One region of the Streptomyces sp. NPDC046716 genome, then DNA from elsewhere that is predicted to be linked to it. Evidence: riboswitches for the same ligand, from Rfam matches in the RefSeq annotation. Region 1 holds a riboswitch; the other holds the start of a gene.
What was found. A riboswitch is a leader RNA that binds a small molecule or an ion and turns the genes downstream of it on or off. The one in region 1 is predicted to bind glycine.
Positions count from the first base shown of each region.

Region 2: it holds a riboswitch for glycine, as region 1 does, so the genes downstream of both, gcvP (aminomethyl-transferring glycine dehydrogenase) here and gcvT (glycine cleavage system aminomethyltransferase GcvT) in region 1, are expected to answer to the same signal.

Region 1 is NZ_JBEYYU010000034.1:42,690-49,886, forward strand. Features, by position in the region: gene gcvH (glycine cleavage system protein GcvH) at 1-200, opposite strand, end outside; gene gcvT (glycine cleavage system aminomethyltransferase GcvT) at 256-1,383, opposite strand; glycine riboswitch at 1,522-1,619, opposite strand; gene ABZ930_RS24555 (AAA family ATPase) at 1,724-2,398, shown strand; gene ABZ930_RS24560 (enhanced serine sensitivity protein SseB) at 2,491-3,324, shown strand; gene ABZ930_RS24565 (enhanced serine sensitivity protein SseB C-terminal domain-containing protein) at 3,459-4,259, shown strand; gene ABZ930_RS24570 (ABC transporter permease) at 4,657-5,661, shown strand; gene ABZ930_RS24575 (ABC transporter substrate-binding protein) at 5,769-7,197, shown strand, end outside.
Region 2 is NZ_JBEYYU010000064.1:32,065-39,261, forward strand. Features, by position in the region: gene gcvP (aminomethyl-transferring glycine dehydrogenase) at 1-2,720, opposite strand, end outside; glycine riboswitch at 2,905-3,001, opposite strand; gene ABZ930_RS34065 (PRC-barrel domain-containing protein) at 3,116-3,490, shown strand; gene ABZ930_RS34070 (DNA polymerase IV) at 3,555-4,916, opposite strand; gene ABZ930_RS34075 (MerR family transcriptional regulator) at 4,963-5,583, opposite strand; gene ABZ930_RS34080 (bifunctional nuclease family protein) at 5,790-6,263, opposite strand; gene ABZ930_RS34085 (MerR family transcriptional regulator) at 6,350-7,084, opposite strand; gene ABZ930_RS34090 (FHA domain-containing protein) at 7,112-7,197, opposite strand, start outside.

The DNA of each region.
Region 1 (7,197 bases):
GACACGGACTTGGTCGACTCCAGCTCGCCGCAGGTCTCGCCCGCGGTGGCGGTGTCGCCGACCTCGGGGAGCTGGACGAAGACGATGTCACCGAGCGCGTTGGCCGCGTGCTCCGTGATACCGACCGTGGCGACGCCGTCCTCGGTGGCCGACAGCCACTCGTGTTCCTTGCTGTAGCGCAGCTGCTGGGGGTTGCTCATGAGGCGAATTCTCCTGTACGGGGGAGGGTGCTGATGACGGCGGGGCTGGTGAGGGTCACTTCTGGCGCTTGTAGAACGGCAGAGCCACGACCTCGTACGGCTCGTGCGTACCGCGGATGTCGACGCCGACACCCGTCGTGCCCGGCGTGGCGTGCGAGGGGTCGACGTACGCGATGGCGATCGGCTTGCCGAGCGTCGGGGACGGGGCGCCGGAGGTGATCTCGCCGATCACCCGGCCGTCGGCGACGACGGACATGCCGGCGCGCGGGACGCGGCGGCCCTCGGCGATCAGGCCGACCAGCTTGCGGGGCGGGGCGGTCTCGGCGCGCTCGGCGGCGGCCGCCAGGGCGTCGTGGCCGACGAAGTCATCGCCGTGGGACGTCTTCTCGAACTTGACGACGCGGCCGAGACCGGCGTCGAACGGGGTCAGCTCCGTGGTCAGCTCGTGCCCGTACAGCGGCATGCCCGCCTCCAGGCGCAGCGTGTCCCGGCAGGACAGGCCGCACGGCACGAGGCCGTACTCGGCGCCCGCGTCGGTCAGCGCCCGCCACAGCTTCTCGGCGTCGGCCGGGGCGACGAACAGCTCGAAGCCGTCCTCGCCGGTGTAGCCGGTGCGGGCGATGAGCGCCTCGACGCCCGCGACGGTGCCGGGCAGGCCCGCGTAGTACTTGAGCCCGTCCAGGTCGGCGTCGGTGACGGACTTCACGATGGCGGGGGAGTTCGGGCCCTGCACGGCGATCAGCGCGTACGCGTCCCGGTCGTCGCGCACCTCGGCGTCGAACCCGGCGGCGCGCTCGGTCAGCGCGTCGAGCACGATCTGGGCGTTGCCCGCGTTGGCGACGACCATGTACGTGGTCTCCGCGAGGCGGTAGACGATCAGGTCGTCGAGGATGCCGCCGTCGGCGCGGCAGATCATCGTGTAGCGGGCGCGGCCGACGCCGACGGAGCCGATGTTGCCGACGAGCGCGAAGTTGAGCAGGTCCACGGCCTGGGCGCCGGTGACGGTGATCTCGCCCATGTGGGACAGGTCGAAGAGTCCGGCCTGCGTCCGTACGGCGTTGTGCTCGTCGCGCTCACTGCCGTAGCGCAGGGGCATGTCCCAGCCGGCGAAATCGGTCATCGTGGCGCCGAGCGACCGGTGCAGGGCGTCGAGCGCGGTCAGGCGGGAAGGCGTAGGGCTCATTGCTGGTGCTCCAGGGCATGACGGCGAGGGCGAAGTGTCCTCCCCATCTGTCATCGGAACCTGAGAGGTTCGCCCCGGGGGGCTTGCACCTTGGGTGGGGCCGCCGTACGAGACGGTCGGCCCGCTTTTCAGATGTGCCTCGCCCGCGCGGTTCGGGGCCTGAGAGATTCAAGGGAGGGACTTGCTCCTTCGGCGCCCAGGTCACTGTGTGCCTGGAACTCTCCCGCGCGGATTCAAGCGGCCTGTATGCAGTTGGCGCGCACATCATTGCATGTCCGGGGAACGGGGAAACAGATCGGAGGGCATTACCTACTCTTTACACTTGGTGGGGAGAAGTGGCGTGACCGGAACGGGGAGGACGATCACGGTGCACAAGGAGTTGGCGGGGGCGTACGCGACCACGGCGCCGGCGGTGGCGGGGGTGCGCGTTCCCCGGCAGCGCTCGGTGCGGGACCTGCGGGGGCGCGGCGGCCGCACCCCGCGCCGGATCGGCTTCGCGGCGGGTGACCTGGTGGTGCTGTCGGGGCTGCCGGGCAGCGGGAAGTCCACGCTGATGCGGCGCGTGGTCACCGTGGTGCGGATCGACTCCCAGGACGCCCGGGAGCGCTGGGCCGCCCGGATGCCGCGCTGGGTGCCGTACGCGCTCTACCGGCCGCTGGTCCGCGTCGCGCACTACGCGGGCCTGCGCCGCGCCATGCGCACCGGCGCCAGCGTCGTCGTGCACGACTGCGGCACCCAGGCCTGGGTGCGCCGCTGGGTGACGCGGACGGCCGGGCGGCGTGGCGCGGCCGTCCATCTGATCCTGCTCGACGTGACGCCCGACCTGGCCCTGGAGGGGCAGCGCGATCGCGGCCGCGGCGTCTCGCGGTACGCGTTCGCCCGGCACCGCAGGGCGGTCACCGCGCTCGTCACGTCGACGGAGTCCGGGGACCTGCCGGCCGGCATCGAGTCGGCGGTGCTCCTCGACCGCGCCGCGTCCGACGCACTCGGCGGAATCACGTTCCTGGAGCCCTGAGACCGAGGGGGAGTCCCCTCGGCGGTACCGCCGAACGGGTTATCGTCGGCCCGGACCGTATGGCAGGGGCAGAGCAGAGGTTGAAGGCAGCTATGGAGACGCCGGGCATCCCGGAGCAGGGGCACGAGCACTACGCGCAGGGCGAGGGCGATGCGCACGCCCACCCGCAGCCGCAGCACAGCTGGCCCGCGAACGAGGTGGAGGAGGTCCTCTCCGCGGCGCTCGGCCGCCCCGAGGCCGGCGGCCGCATCGTCGAGGTGCTCGGCCGCGGCCATCTGTGGATCCCGCTGCCCAAGGGCGGCGGCCCGGCCAGCCGGGACCTCGATCTGCCCACCCTGGAGATCGAGGGCCAGGCCTACGTGCCCGTCTTCAGCTCCGAGCACGAGTTCATGCGGGTCACCGGCGGCCGGATGGACTGCACGGTGGCCCCGGCGGTGGAGTTCGCCCGCGGGCTGCCGCCGCAGGTCGGCCTCGCCGTGAACCCGGACGGCACCATCGGCGTCCCGCTCCCGCCCCCGGCCGTCGCCGAGCTGGCCCGCGGCGGGCGCACCCCGCTGGACGGACCGGCGACCGGCGGGCGGGTCGTGCTGTCCGAGCCGGACTGGCAGGACGACCCGGTCGACCTCCTGACCGCGGTGCGCGAGGAGTTCGACGCGACCGGCGCCGTCCGCACGGCGCGCCGCTGTCTCGCGGTCGTCGAGGACGGCGCCCCGTCGCTGTTCATCGGCGTGGAACTGACGGAGCACGACGGCTCGGCGGCACCGGCGGGTCCGGCGCGGGACGTCGCGCTGGACGCGCTCGGCCGTGCGCTGGGCCGGATGCCGGTCGCCTGGCCGGTGAATCTCGTCTTCCTCGACGTCACCCAGGACCCGGTCGCCGACTGGCTGCGGACGCGTGTTCGTCCGTTCTACGCACGAGAGGTGTGACACCGTCCGTCAAGTCGGTGTCAGTAACGCCGCTTAAGCTGGTTTCATGACCTGACCGGGCGGTGTCACGCCCCCGGTGCGGGGCAATCGGGCGAAACGCAGACTGGCAGCAGTTCACGAAGGGGCGGTTACGGGTGAGTGCGTCGGGCACGGCCGCGGCCGGACAGGTCGAGCAGATGCTGCGCCAGGTGACTCCCGGGCGCTACGACGCGTACGAGGCGCTGCTCAAGGCGCTCGCCGACCCCGCGGCGGGCCAGGTCTGGATGCTGCTCTGGCACGGCCAGGCGGGCTCCCCCGACGCCCAGTACGGGAACATGGAGGTCGACGGCTTCGGGTACGCCCCCTGCGTCACCTCCGCCCAGGAGCTCTCCGCCTCCGGCTGGTCGCGCGCGTACGAGGTGGTCGGCGGCGTCGACGCGGCCCGCACGCTCTTCCCGGACCACTACGGCCTCTGGCTCAACCCGCACGCGCCGGGCGGCGGCGTCGGCATCCCCTGGCTGGACCTGCGCCGGATCGCGGGCGGCCTCGACCGGCAGCCGGCCGGTCCGCTGCGGCTGTCCGAGCCGACGATCGACCTCCCGCAGTTCTACGCGGTCCTCGCGCAGAACGCGCACCGGACGACCGCCGTGCGCGCGCTGCGCCGCGCCTGGGTGCAGCCCGCGCTCGGCGCGCCGTACCTCGCCATCGGCCTCGACGTGTACGACACGTCGCCCGCGTCGGTGGACTCCGTGCGCGCGATGATGCAGCAGTCCATCTCGGCGGTGCCGGACGGCCTGCCGGTGTCCACGGTCGCGATGTCCGACGAGTACGACCCGGTGGCGATGTGGCTGCGGGCGAACGCCCGGCCGTTCTACGACCGCGAGGCGCATGCCGCTCCGGCCGGGCAGGCCGGTGGGGGATACGGTTATCCGCCGCCGTACGGTGCGTCGTTCTGACCGCTTTGTCCTCAAACGCCGGACGGGCTGGATCATCCGCCTGAACCTCAAGTCCTCCTCAACTCCGCGTGCGCGGCGGTCATTTCGGGAAGGGACGGGTTGGGGGAGACAAGCGCCCTCCTGGGGCCAATGTCCGACTCGCGGCCTCTTCGGCCCCAACTGCCCACTGTCCGCACGCCGTTGACCGCCGTCCGGATAACGGAACGCCCCAGACAGCATCACGTTTAGGCATCCTTTCCCCGTCAAGTCTGGCAACAGATCGCACACAGGTTGAAGACTCCCGCTCCAAGGGGTTCGACCTCGTGTACGAGCCCTCTGAGAACGACGGACTGAACCACGCCGCCACCAGCGGCAAGTGCGGGCCGGTCACCGCCGGTTGAGAGGGGTCCCTGCCACGATGACGGCACCATTGCACGACACGACTGCGGAGGCGGAGCCGGTCGCGTCGGTCGACGCTGCCGCGAGCCAGTCAGGCGGCAAGGTCGAAGGACGGTCGCTGAAGCAGATCGCCTGGAACCGCCTCAAGCGGGACAAGGTCGCCCTGGCCGGTGGCATCGTTGTCGTCCTCCTGATCCTGGTCGCGGTCTTCGCCCCGCTCATCGTCGGTCTGCTGGGCCATCCGCCCAACGACTTCCACCAGGACAAGCTGGACCCGCTGACCAACCTGCCCACCGGTTCGCTGGGCGGCGTCAGCGGCGACTACCTGTTCGGCGTCGAGCCCAACAAGGGCCGCGACATCTTCAGCCGCGTCGTCTACGGCGCCCGGATCTCGCTGCTCGTCGCGTTCCTCGCGGCGATCGTCGCCGTCGTGCTCGGCACGATCTTCGGCGTCGTCGCGGGCTACTTCGGCGGCTGGGTCGACTCGGTCATCAGCCGGGTCATGGACGTGCTGCTCGCCTTCCCGCAGCTGCTCTTCATCATCTCGCTGGTCTCCGTGCTCCCCGACGACCTGCTCGGGCTGACCGGCACCGGCGTCCGCGTCGCCATCCTCGTCCTGGTCATCGGCTTCTTCGGCTGGCCCTACGTCGGCCGCATCGTCCGCGGCCAGACCCTCTCACTGCGCGAGCGCGAGTACGTGGAGGCGGCCCGCTCGCTGGGCGGCGGCAGCCGGCACATCCTGCTGCGCGAACTGCTGCCCAACCTGGTGGCCCCGATCGTCGTCTACATGACGCTGATGATCCCCACCAACATCCTCACCGAGGCCGCCCTCAGCTTCCTCGGCGCGGGTGTGCGCCCGCCGACCGCCTCCTGGGGCGGCATGCTCCGCGACGCGCTCGCGACGTACGAGCACGACCCGATGTTCATGGTCTTCCCCGGTGTCACGATCTTCGTCACCGTCCTCGCGTTCAACCTCTTCGGGGACGGGCTGCGTGACGCACTCGACCCCAAGGGCACCCGCTAGGTCCCCAACAGCCCTCTTTCCACTGGCCCCTGTCGCTTCGTCAGGCGGCGCACCCGACTGGTTCCTCGGCGACTTGCCCGGACCGCGATCTCGGAGGATACGAGAAAATGCCCACAGGTATTCCCAAGCGACGGCTCGCCGCGTGCGCGGCCCTCGTCGTCGGGGCGCTGGCGGCCACCACGGCGTGCGGCGGCGGTGACGGCGACAGCAAGGACGGCGCCAAGGCGCCCGGCTTCAACGCCGCGCTGGACAAGGTCGTCAACGCGTCCACCAAGAAGGGCGGGACGCTGAAGTTCGTCGGCAAGCAGGACTTCGACTCCCTGGACCCGCAGCGCACGTACTACGGCATGACCTGGGACTTCATGCGGTACTACACCCGCACCCTGGTCACCTACGACACCAAGCCGGGCAACGGCTCCAACAAGCTGGTCGGCGACCTCGCCACCGCGCCCGCCACCGTCTCGGACGACGGCAAGACCTACACGTACAAGCTGCGTGACGGCCTGAGCTGGGAGGACGGCTCCAAGCTGACCTCCAAGGACATCAAGTACGGCATCGAGCGCATCTGGGCCACCGACGTCATCGTCGGCGGTCCCGGCTACCTGCGCTCCACCCTCGACCCCAAGGGCGAGTACAAGGGCCCGTACAAGGACAAGTCGAAGGACAAGCTGGGCCTGAAGGCGATCGAGACGCCGGACGACCAGACGATCGTCTTCCACCTGCCCAAGGCCAACGGTGACTTCGAGCAGATGCTCGCCATGCCGACCGGCGCTCCGGTGCCGCAGGCGAAGGACACCAAGGAGAAGTACACCCAGAAGCCGGTGTCCTCGGGCCCGTACAAGATCCAGAGCTACAACACGGGCAAGAGCCTGACGCTGGTGCGCAACACGGCCTGGAAGAAGGCGTCCGACCCGCTCCGCCCGGCCCTGCCGGACAAGATCACGGTCACGATCTCCGCCAACCTGGAGGAGAACGACAAGCGCCTGATGGCCGGCGACTACGACGTCGACGTCAACGGCACCGGCATGACCCAGTCCGGCCGCGTCTCGGCGATCCAGGACCACCGCGCCAACGTCGACAACGTCCAGACGTCCTTCGTGCGCTACGTGGCCCTGGTCACCGCCACCAAGCCGCTGGACAACGTCGAGTGCCGCAAGGCCGTCTTCTACGGCACCGACTTCGCCAGCATCCAGCAGTCGCGCGGCGGCAAGGTGGCCGGTGGCGAGATCGCCAACTCCACCTTCCCGAAGTCCATCCCGGGCTACAGCGACTACGACCCGTACGGCATCGTCGAGCGCAAGGGCAAGCCGGACGTCGCCAAGGCCAAGGACGCGCTGAAGAAGTGCGGCAAGCCGGCCGGTTTCTCCACCAAGATCTCCGCCCGCAGCAACAACCCGGGTGAGGTCGACGCGGCCGAGGCGCTCCAGGCGTCGCTCGCGAAGGTCGGCATCAAGCTGACGATCGACTCGATCGACGGCGCCCAGGCCTCCTCGATCACCGGCTCGCCGAAGGTCGTCAAGTCCCGTGGCTACGGCA
Region 2 (7,197 bases), on a different contig from region 1:
CCGGCCGTGTGCGGAGCATTCCGCAGGGGATTGTCATCACCGGACCACTCGCCGGAGGCGACCCGCTCGATCTCACCCCGGATCGCGATCATCGCGTCGCAGAACCGGTCGAGCTCGATGAGGTCCTCGCTCTCGGTCGGCTCGATCATCAGCGTCCCGGTGACCGGGAACGACATGGTCGGCGCGTGGAACCCGTAGTCGATCAGCCGCTTGGCGATGTCGTCGACGCTGACCCCGGTCGCCTTGCTGAGCGGCCGCAGATCGATGATGCACTCGTGCGCGACGAGCCCGCCGGGCCCGGTGTACAGCACCGGGAAGTGCGGTTCGAGCCGCTTGGCGATGTAGTTGGCCGAGAGCACGGCCACCTGCGTGGCCCGCTTCAGCCCCTCGCCGCCCATGAGCCGGACGTACGCCCAGGAGATCGGCAGGATTCCGGCGGAGCCCCACGGCGCGGCGGAGATCGGCCCGACCCCCGTCTCGGGACCGGCGCTCGGCTGCAGCGGGTGGTTCGGCAGGTACGGCGCCAGGTGCGCGCGCACACCGACGGGACCGACACCCGGACCACCGCCGCCGTGCGGGATGCAGAACGTCTTGTGCAGGTTCAGGTGCGAGACGTCGCCACCGAAGTGGCCCGGCTTGGCCAGCCCCACCAGGGCGTTGAGGTTGGCACCGTCGACGTACACCTGACCGCCGGCGTCGTGCACGGCGGCGCAGATGTCCGCGACGTGCTCCTCGAACACACCGTGAGTAGACGGGTACGTGATCATGAGCACGGCCAGCTGATCGGCGTACTGCTCGATCTTGGCGCGCAGGTCCTCGACGTCGATCTCGCCGTCGTCGGCGGTCTTCACGACGACGACCTTCATGCCGGCCATGACCGCGCTCGCCGCGTTGGTGCCGTGCGCCGAGGACGGAATGAGGCAGACGGTCCGCTGGTCGTCCCCGTTGGCCCGGTGGTAGCCGCGGACGGCGAGCAGCCCGGCGAGCTCGCCCTGCGACCCGGCGTTCGGCTGGAGCGAGACGTTGTCGTAGCCGGTGACCTCGGCGAGCCGCTCCTCCAGCTCACGGATGAGCGTGAGGTAGCCCTGCGCCTGCTCGGCCGGCGCGAAGGGGTGCAGCTGTCCGAACTCGGGCCAGGTGACCGGCTCCATCTCCGTCGTCGCGTTGAGCTTCATCGTGCAGGAGCCGAGCGGGATCATGCCGCGGTCCAGCGCGTAGTCGCGGTCGGCGAGCCGGCGCAGGTAGCGCAGCATCGCGGTCTCGGAGCGGTACTGGTGGAAGACGGGGTGGGTCAGGTAGGCGTCGCCGCGCAGCCGCGCGTCCGGCAGCGCGTCCTCGGTCGCGGCGTCCAGCGCCTGGATGTCGGCGCCCGCGACGCCGAAGGCCTCCCAGACGATGCCGAGCTGGGCGCGGGTGGTGGTCTCGTCGCAGGCGACCGAGACCCGGTCGGCGTCGACGAGCCGCAGGTTCACCCCGTTCTCCCGCGCGGCGCTCACCACGGCGGCGGCCCGGCCCGGCACCCGTACGGTCACGGTGTCGAAGTACGCCTGGTGCACGACCTCGACACCGCCCGCCGTGAGTCCTGCGGCCAGCAGGGTGGCGTAGCGGTGGGTGCGCCGTGCGATGGACTTCAGCCCGTCGGGCCCGTGGTAGACGGCGTACATGCCGGCCATGACGGCGAGCAGCACCTGTGCGGTGCAGATGTTGCTGGTCGCCTTCTCGCGGCGGATGTGCTGCTCGCGCGTCTGGAGGGCGAGGCGGTACGCCTTGTTGCCGTCGGCGTCGACGGAGACGCCCACGAGACGGCCCGGCAGCGAGCGCGCGAACTTCTCGCGGACCGCCATGTAACCGGCGTGCGGCCCGCCGAAGCCCATCGGCACACCGAACCGCTGCGTGGTGCCGACGGCGATGTCCGCGCCCAGCTCACCGGGCGAGGTCAGCAGCGTCAGAGCGAGCAGGTCGGCGGCGACGGTGACGATGGCGCCCAGCTCGTGCGCCTGGTCGATGACGGGCTTGATGTCGCGCACCGCGCCGGAGGCACCGGGGTACTGCACCAGCACACCGACGACCCCGCGCTCGGCGACCTCGGCGGGGATGCCGTCGCTCAGGTCGGCGACGACGATCTCGACGCCGGTCGGCTCGGCCCGGGTCCGGATCACGGCGACGGTCTGCGGCAGCGCGTCGGCGTCGATGACGTACACGCCGTTCTTGACCTTGCCGATGCGCCGTGACAGCGCCATGGCCTCGGCGGCGGCCGTGCCCTCGTCGAGCAGCGAGGCGCCGGAGGTCGGCAGCCCGGTCAGCTCGGCGACCATGGTCTGGAAGTTGAGCAGCGCCTCCAGGCGGCCCTGCGAGATCTCCGGCTGGTAGGGCGTGTACGCCGTGTACCAGGAGGGGTTCTCCATGACGTTGCGCAGGATGACGGGCGGCGTGAACGTCCCGTAGTAGCCGAGCCCGATCATCGAGCCGAGCACCTGATTGCGGTCGGCGAGCGAGCGGAGCTCCTCGAGCACCTCGGCCTCGGTGCGGGCCGCGGGCAGCTCCAGCGCCTCGGTGCTCTTGATCACGTCCGGCACCGCGGCCGCCGTCAGCTCGTCGAGCGAGCCGTAGCCGACCTGCGCGAGCATCTTGGCCTGAGCGGCGTCGTCGGGACCGATGTGGCGCTGTTCGAAGGGGATTCCCTGTTCCAGCTGCGCGAGCGGAATGCGGTGGGCGGTCATGGCGGAGGCCTCCTGGTCATTGCGACCTGCGAGGGGCACCACGGCGCTGGTGCCCGGACGGCCTCCCCCTCTGTCATCTCAACCTGAGAGCTTCACCGGCCGCCCGCCCGAATCACGGGGCACACCGGCTTTCACCGTCGGTGAGGGCGGGCACCGTGCACCCCGCCCTGCTTTCCAGAGTGACCTCGTCCGTGCGGTACAGGGGCCTGAGAGATTCCGGGGAGGATTTGCTCCTTCGGCGTCCTCCGACGGCAGTCGGTGGACTCTCCCGCACGGGGTCAGCAGCCATTCGCCAGCCTACCAGCGGCGACCTGGCCGTCACCCTCGAGTGGCCGCCTTCCCCAATGTGCTCTTTCGTAGTGCTTACAGACGAGTTGCGACCTGCTGGAGGGCCCGTGCAGACCGACATCGATCCGCGCAACCTGATCGGCCGCAAGGCGCTCGACCGCAACGGAACGAAGATCGGCACCATCGACGAGGTCTACCTCGACGACGCCACGGGCGTTCCGGAGTGGGCGGCCATACGGACCGGCCTGTTCAGCCGGGACGCCTTCGTCCCCCTGGAGCCGAGCGAACTGGTCGACGGCACCCTGCGCGTCCCCTTCGAACGCTCCCTGATCAAGGACGCCCCCGACTTCGGCGTGGGCCGCCACCTCTCCCCCGAACAGGAACTGCAGCTCTACCACCACTACGGCCTCGACGTATCGGCCCCGGAGAACCCGGACCTGTCCTTCGGCCACATCGCAGGCACGGAAACCGACCCGACCTGACCCCCGCCAGGGGCGCGGGGAACTGCGCGACCAGCCACACTCCACGCGTACCCGGATCGCCCCCTCACCCGGCAGCCACCTCCACGAGCGGCAACGGATCAGCGGCCTCCAACAACGGGTCGTCGACGGAGAACGTCCGCACCCGCCCCGGCTCCACGGAGTAAGGCGTCTCGAACCGCACGGTGACCCGCCCGACCCCACTCCCCTGCACCCACCCGCGCCCGAACTCGGCGTGCCGCACATCGTGCCCGGCCATCCATCGCCGCGCCGCAGGCTCCTCGACCACGTCCTCGACCGGACCGACCGTCTCCTCGGCCTCCTCCACCACGGCTGCCGCCGCCTCCTCGGAAGCGGCGGCGGCCTGGGCGAACAGGTCCTCCTGCGTGAAGTCGGCGAGCCCGCTGACACCTACTCCGAGCAGCCGCACGCCGCCGGTGGTGTCCACGCCCTCGAGGAGCCGCGCGGCGGCCTCCCGGACCACCCCCGGATCATCGGTCGGCCCGCGCAGCGTCTCGGACCGCGTCAGGGTCGAGAAGTCGTACCGCCGCACCTTCAGCACCACGGTCCGCCCCGATCTCCCGGCGGCCCGCAGCCGCTCCACGCACCGGTCGGCGAGCCGCTGCACCTCCATGCGGACCCGCACCCGGTCATGGATGTCGACGTCGTACGTGTCCTCGACGGAGACGGACTTGGAGTCCCGCTCGGCGACGACCGGCCGCTCGTCCCGCGCGAGCGCCATCGCGTGCAGATGACTTCCGTGGGCCTTCCCCAGCATCCGTACGAGCTCGTCCTCGCCCGCCTCGGCGATCTCCTCGACGGTGTGGATCCCCGCCCGGCGCAGATGGTCCCCGGTGGCCGGCCCGACGCCCGGCAGGATCCGTACGGACTTCGGCCCGAGCAGCTCCCGCTCGGTCCCCGGCGGTATCAGCAGCAGCCCGTCCGGCTTGGCCTCCTCGGAGGCGATCTTCGCGAGCATCTTGGAGACGGCGAGCCCCACGGATCCGCTGAGCCCGGTCACCCGTCGGATGTCACCGCGCAACTTCAGCCCCACGGCTTCCGCGGAACGCGCGTCCCAGGCCGTCTCACCGGCCTCCAGATCGACGAACGCCTCGTCCAGGCTCAAGGGCTCCACGAGCGGCGAAAGCTCCCGCAGAAGGGCCATCACCTGCTCGCTGATCTCCCGGTACAGCCGGAACCGGGGCACGAGGTACGCGGCGTTCGGCGCGAGCCGCCGCGCCTGCCCCATCGGCATGGCGGAGTGCACCCCGAACCTGCGCGCCTCGTACGAGGCGGTGGCCACGACCCCGCGCGGTCCGAGCCCGCCCACGACGACGGCTTTCCCGCGCAGGCTGGGCTTCGCCGCCTGCTCCGCGGAGGCGTAGAAGGCATCCATGTCGAGATGCAGAATCGTCGGTGCGGTTCTCACACCACCGATGCTGCCCTACGGCACTGACAACGCGGCCGCACCACCGTCACACGGCCCGGTTGCGCCGCCTCGCGAGCTCGTCCGCGGGATTCGTCCTGACGATGGTCTCGCCGGTGTCCACCCGCTCCCCGTGCAGCTGCGACAGCGCGCTCTCCACGTCCCGCCAGACGACCCCCACCGCGATGCCGAAGATCCCCTGCCCGCCCTGGAGCAGGTCGTGGACCTCGTCCGGCGACGTGCACTCGTACACGGTGGCGCCGTCGCTCATGAGGGTCATGCGCTCGAGGTCCCGGAAACCCCGCTCCCGCAGGTGCTGCACCGCGGTCCGGATGTTCTGCAGGGAGACCCCCGTGTCGAGGAACCGCTTCACGACCTTCAGGACGACGACGTCCCGGAAGCTGTAGAGCCGCTGGGTCCCCGACCCGTACGCGGGCCGCACACTGGGCTCGACCAGGCCGGTCCTGGCCCAGTAGTCGAGCTGCCGATAGGTGATGCCGGCCGCCGCACACGCGGTCGGTCCCCGGTATCCGATCTCCTCGGAAGTCGCGTCGCCATCCGCTCCCGCCGCCACAGACACCGCCTGCGGACGCTGCGGAATGTGATCGGCCGCGCTGCCGTGAAACGTGTACGGACCGCCCGTAGCCGTACCGTCGCCGCTGCTTCTCACGCCGACCTCCTCTTATGACCTGCCCTGTCGACGGTAAGCAGTCACTGGGGGTGCGTCAACGAACGCCACACTCGCCACGCCGAGTGATAATCACCCTAAGAGTGGTTTCGCGTACCCCGCAGCGGGGAAAGGCTAGCCGAATGCGCCGAGGCGGCCGCCACCAGGCGACCGCCTCACTTCACGACCCTCAGGTCACTATCTGCCGATCACTGACTGTTCGTCCCGAAATCTTCGGGCGAGATCTGATCGAGGAACTCGCGGAACTTCTCCACCTCGTCCTCCTGCTCGTCCGGAATCGCGATCCCGGCGTCGTCCAGCACCCCGTCGCTGCCGAAGATCGGCGTACCGGTGCGCAGGGCGAGGGCTATGGCGTCCGACGGGCGGGCGCTGACCTCCACGCCGCTCGCGAACACCAGCTCCGCGTAGAAGACGCCTTCCCGCAGGTCCGTGATGCGTACTTCCGTGAGCTCCTGCCCGACCGCCTCCAGCACGTCCTTGAACAGGTCGTGCGTCAGCGGACGCGCGGGGGCCATGCCCTGCTGAGCGAAGGCGATGGCCGTCGCCTCCCCCGGTCCGATCCAGATGGGGAGGTAGCGGTCGCCTCCCACTTCACGCAGGAGCACGATCGGCTGGTTGGAGGGCATTTCGACCCGGACACCTACGACGTCGAGCTCGTTCACACAGCAACCCTAGGACGTGCCCGGCAGGTTTGGGTAGTCGGGCATGCGCCGGATGCCGGGCCGACGGCGCTCACCCGCCCCTGCGATCAGGGAAGACGCACCCCGAGAGCGGTCTGCACAAGTGCCGCGTGCAGCTTCACCGTGAGCCCCGCGAGCTCCTTGGCGCGCGCCTGCGCGAGCGTCCTGGTCTGCGGGTTGCGGTGCACCTTCAGCGGTGCGACGACGGAGTCCACCAGGCCCGCCTCGCGGTCCGCGGCGGCCCGCATGACCCGCAGGTGGCGCGGGCCGATCCCGAACCGGCCGAGCTCGCCGATCAGCTCGGCGACCAGTACCGCCGAGGCGTCGTACCCGCCGTCGGGCAGTTGGGCGATGAGCCCGTACGACTCCCACTCGTCGAGCTCCGCCTCGTCGGTCCCGGCGGCGGCGAGCAGCTCGTCCCGGCCGACGCGGGCGGCGGTCGGAGCGTCTCCGCTCTCCTCCGCGACGGCGTCGCCGGGCCGCCCCGGCGCGGGCACGGGCAGGGACTCGCCCCGCTCCAGGGCGTCGAGCTGCTCCTTGATGACCTTCAGCGGCAGGTAGTGGTCCCGCTGCATCCGCAGGACGTGGGCGAGTCGCTCGACGTCTTCCGGGCTGAACTTGCGGTAGCCCGAGGGCGTCCGCTGCGGCTCGATGAGCCCCTCCGACTCCAGGAACCGAATCTTGGAGATCGTGACTTCGGGAAACTCGTCGCGCAGCACGTTCAGTACGGTGCCGATGCTCATCAGCCGACTGTCCACGGTGGCGGTGCCGCTGCCGGCACCGCCCCTCGGTGTGTGAAGCATGGACCTTCCTGACGGTTCGCTGGTGGGTCAGATACCTCGCTGGGTCGCCGCGTAGAAGACCAGCCGGTACTTGCCGATCTGCACCTCGTCGCCGTTGTTCAGCGTCACCGAGT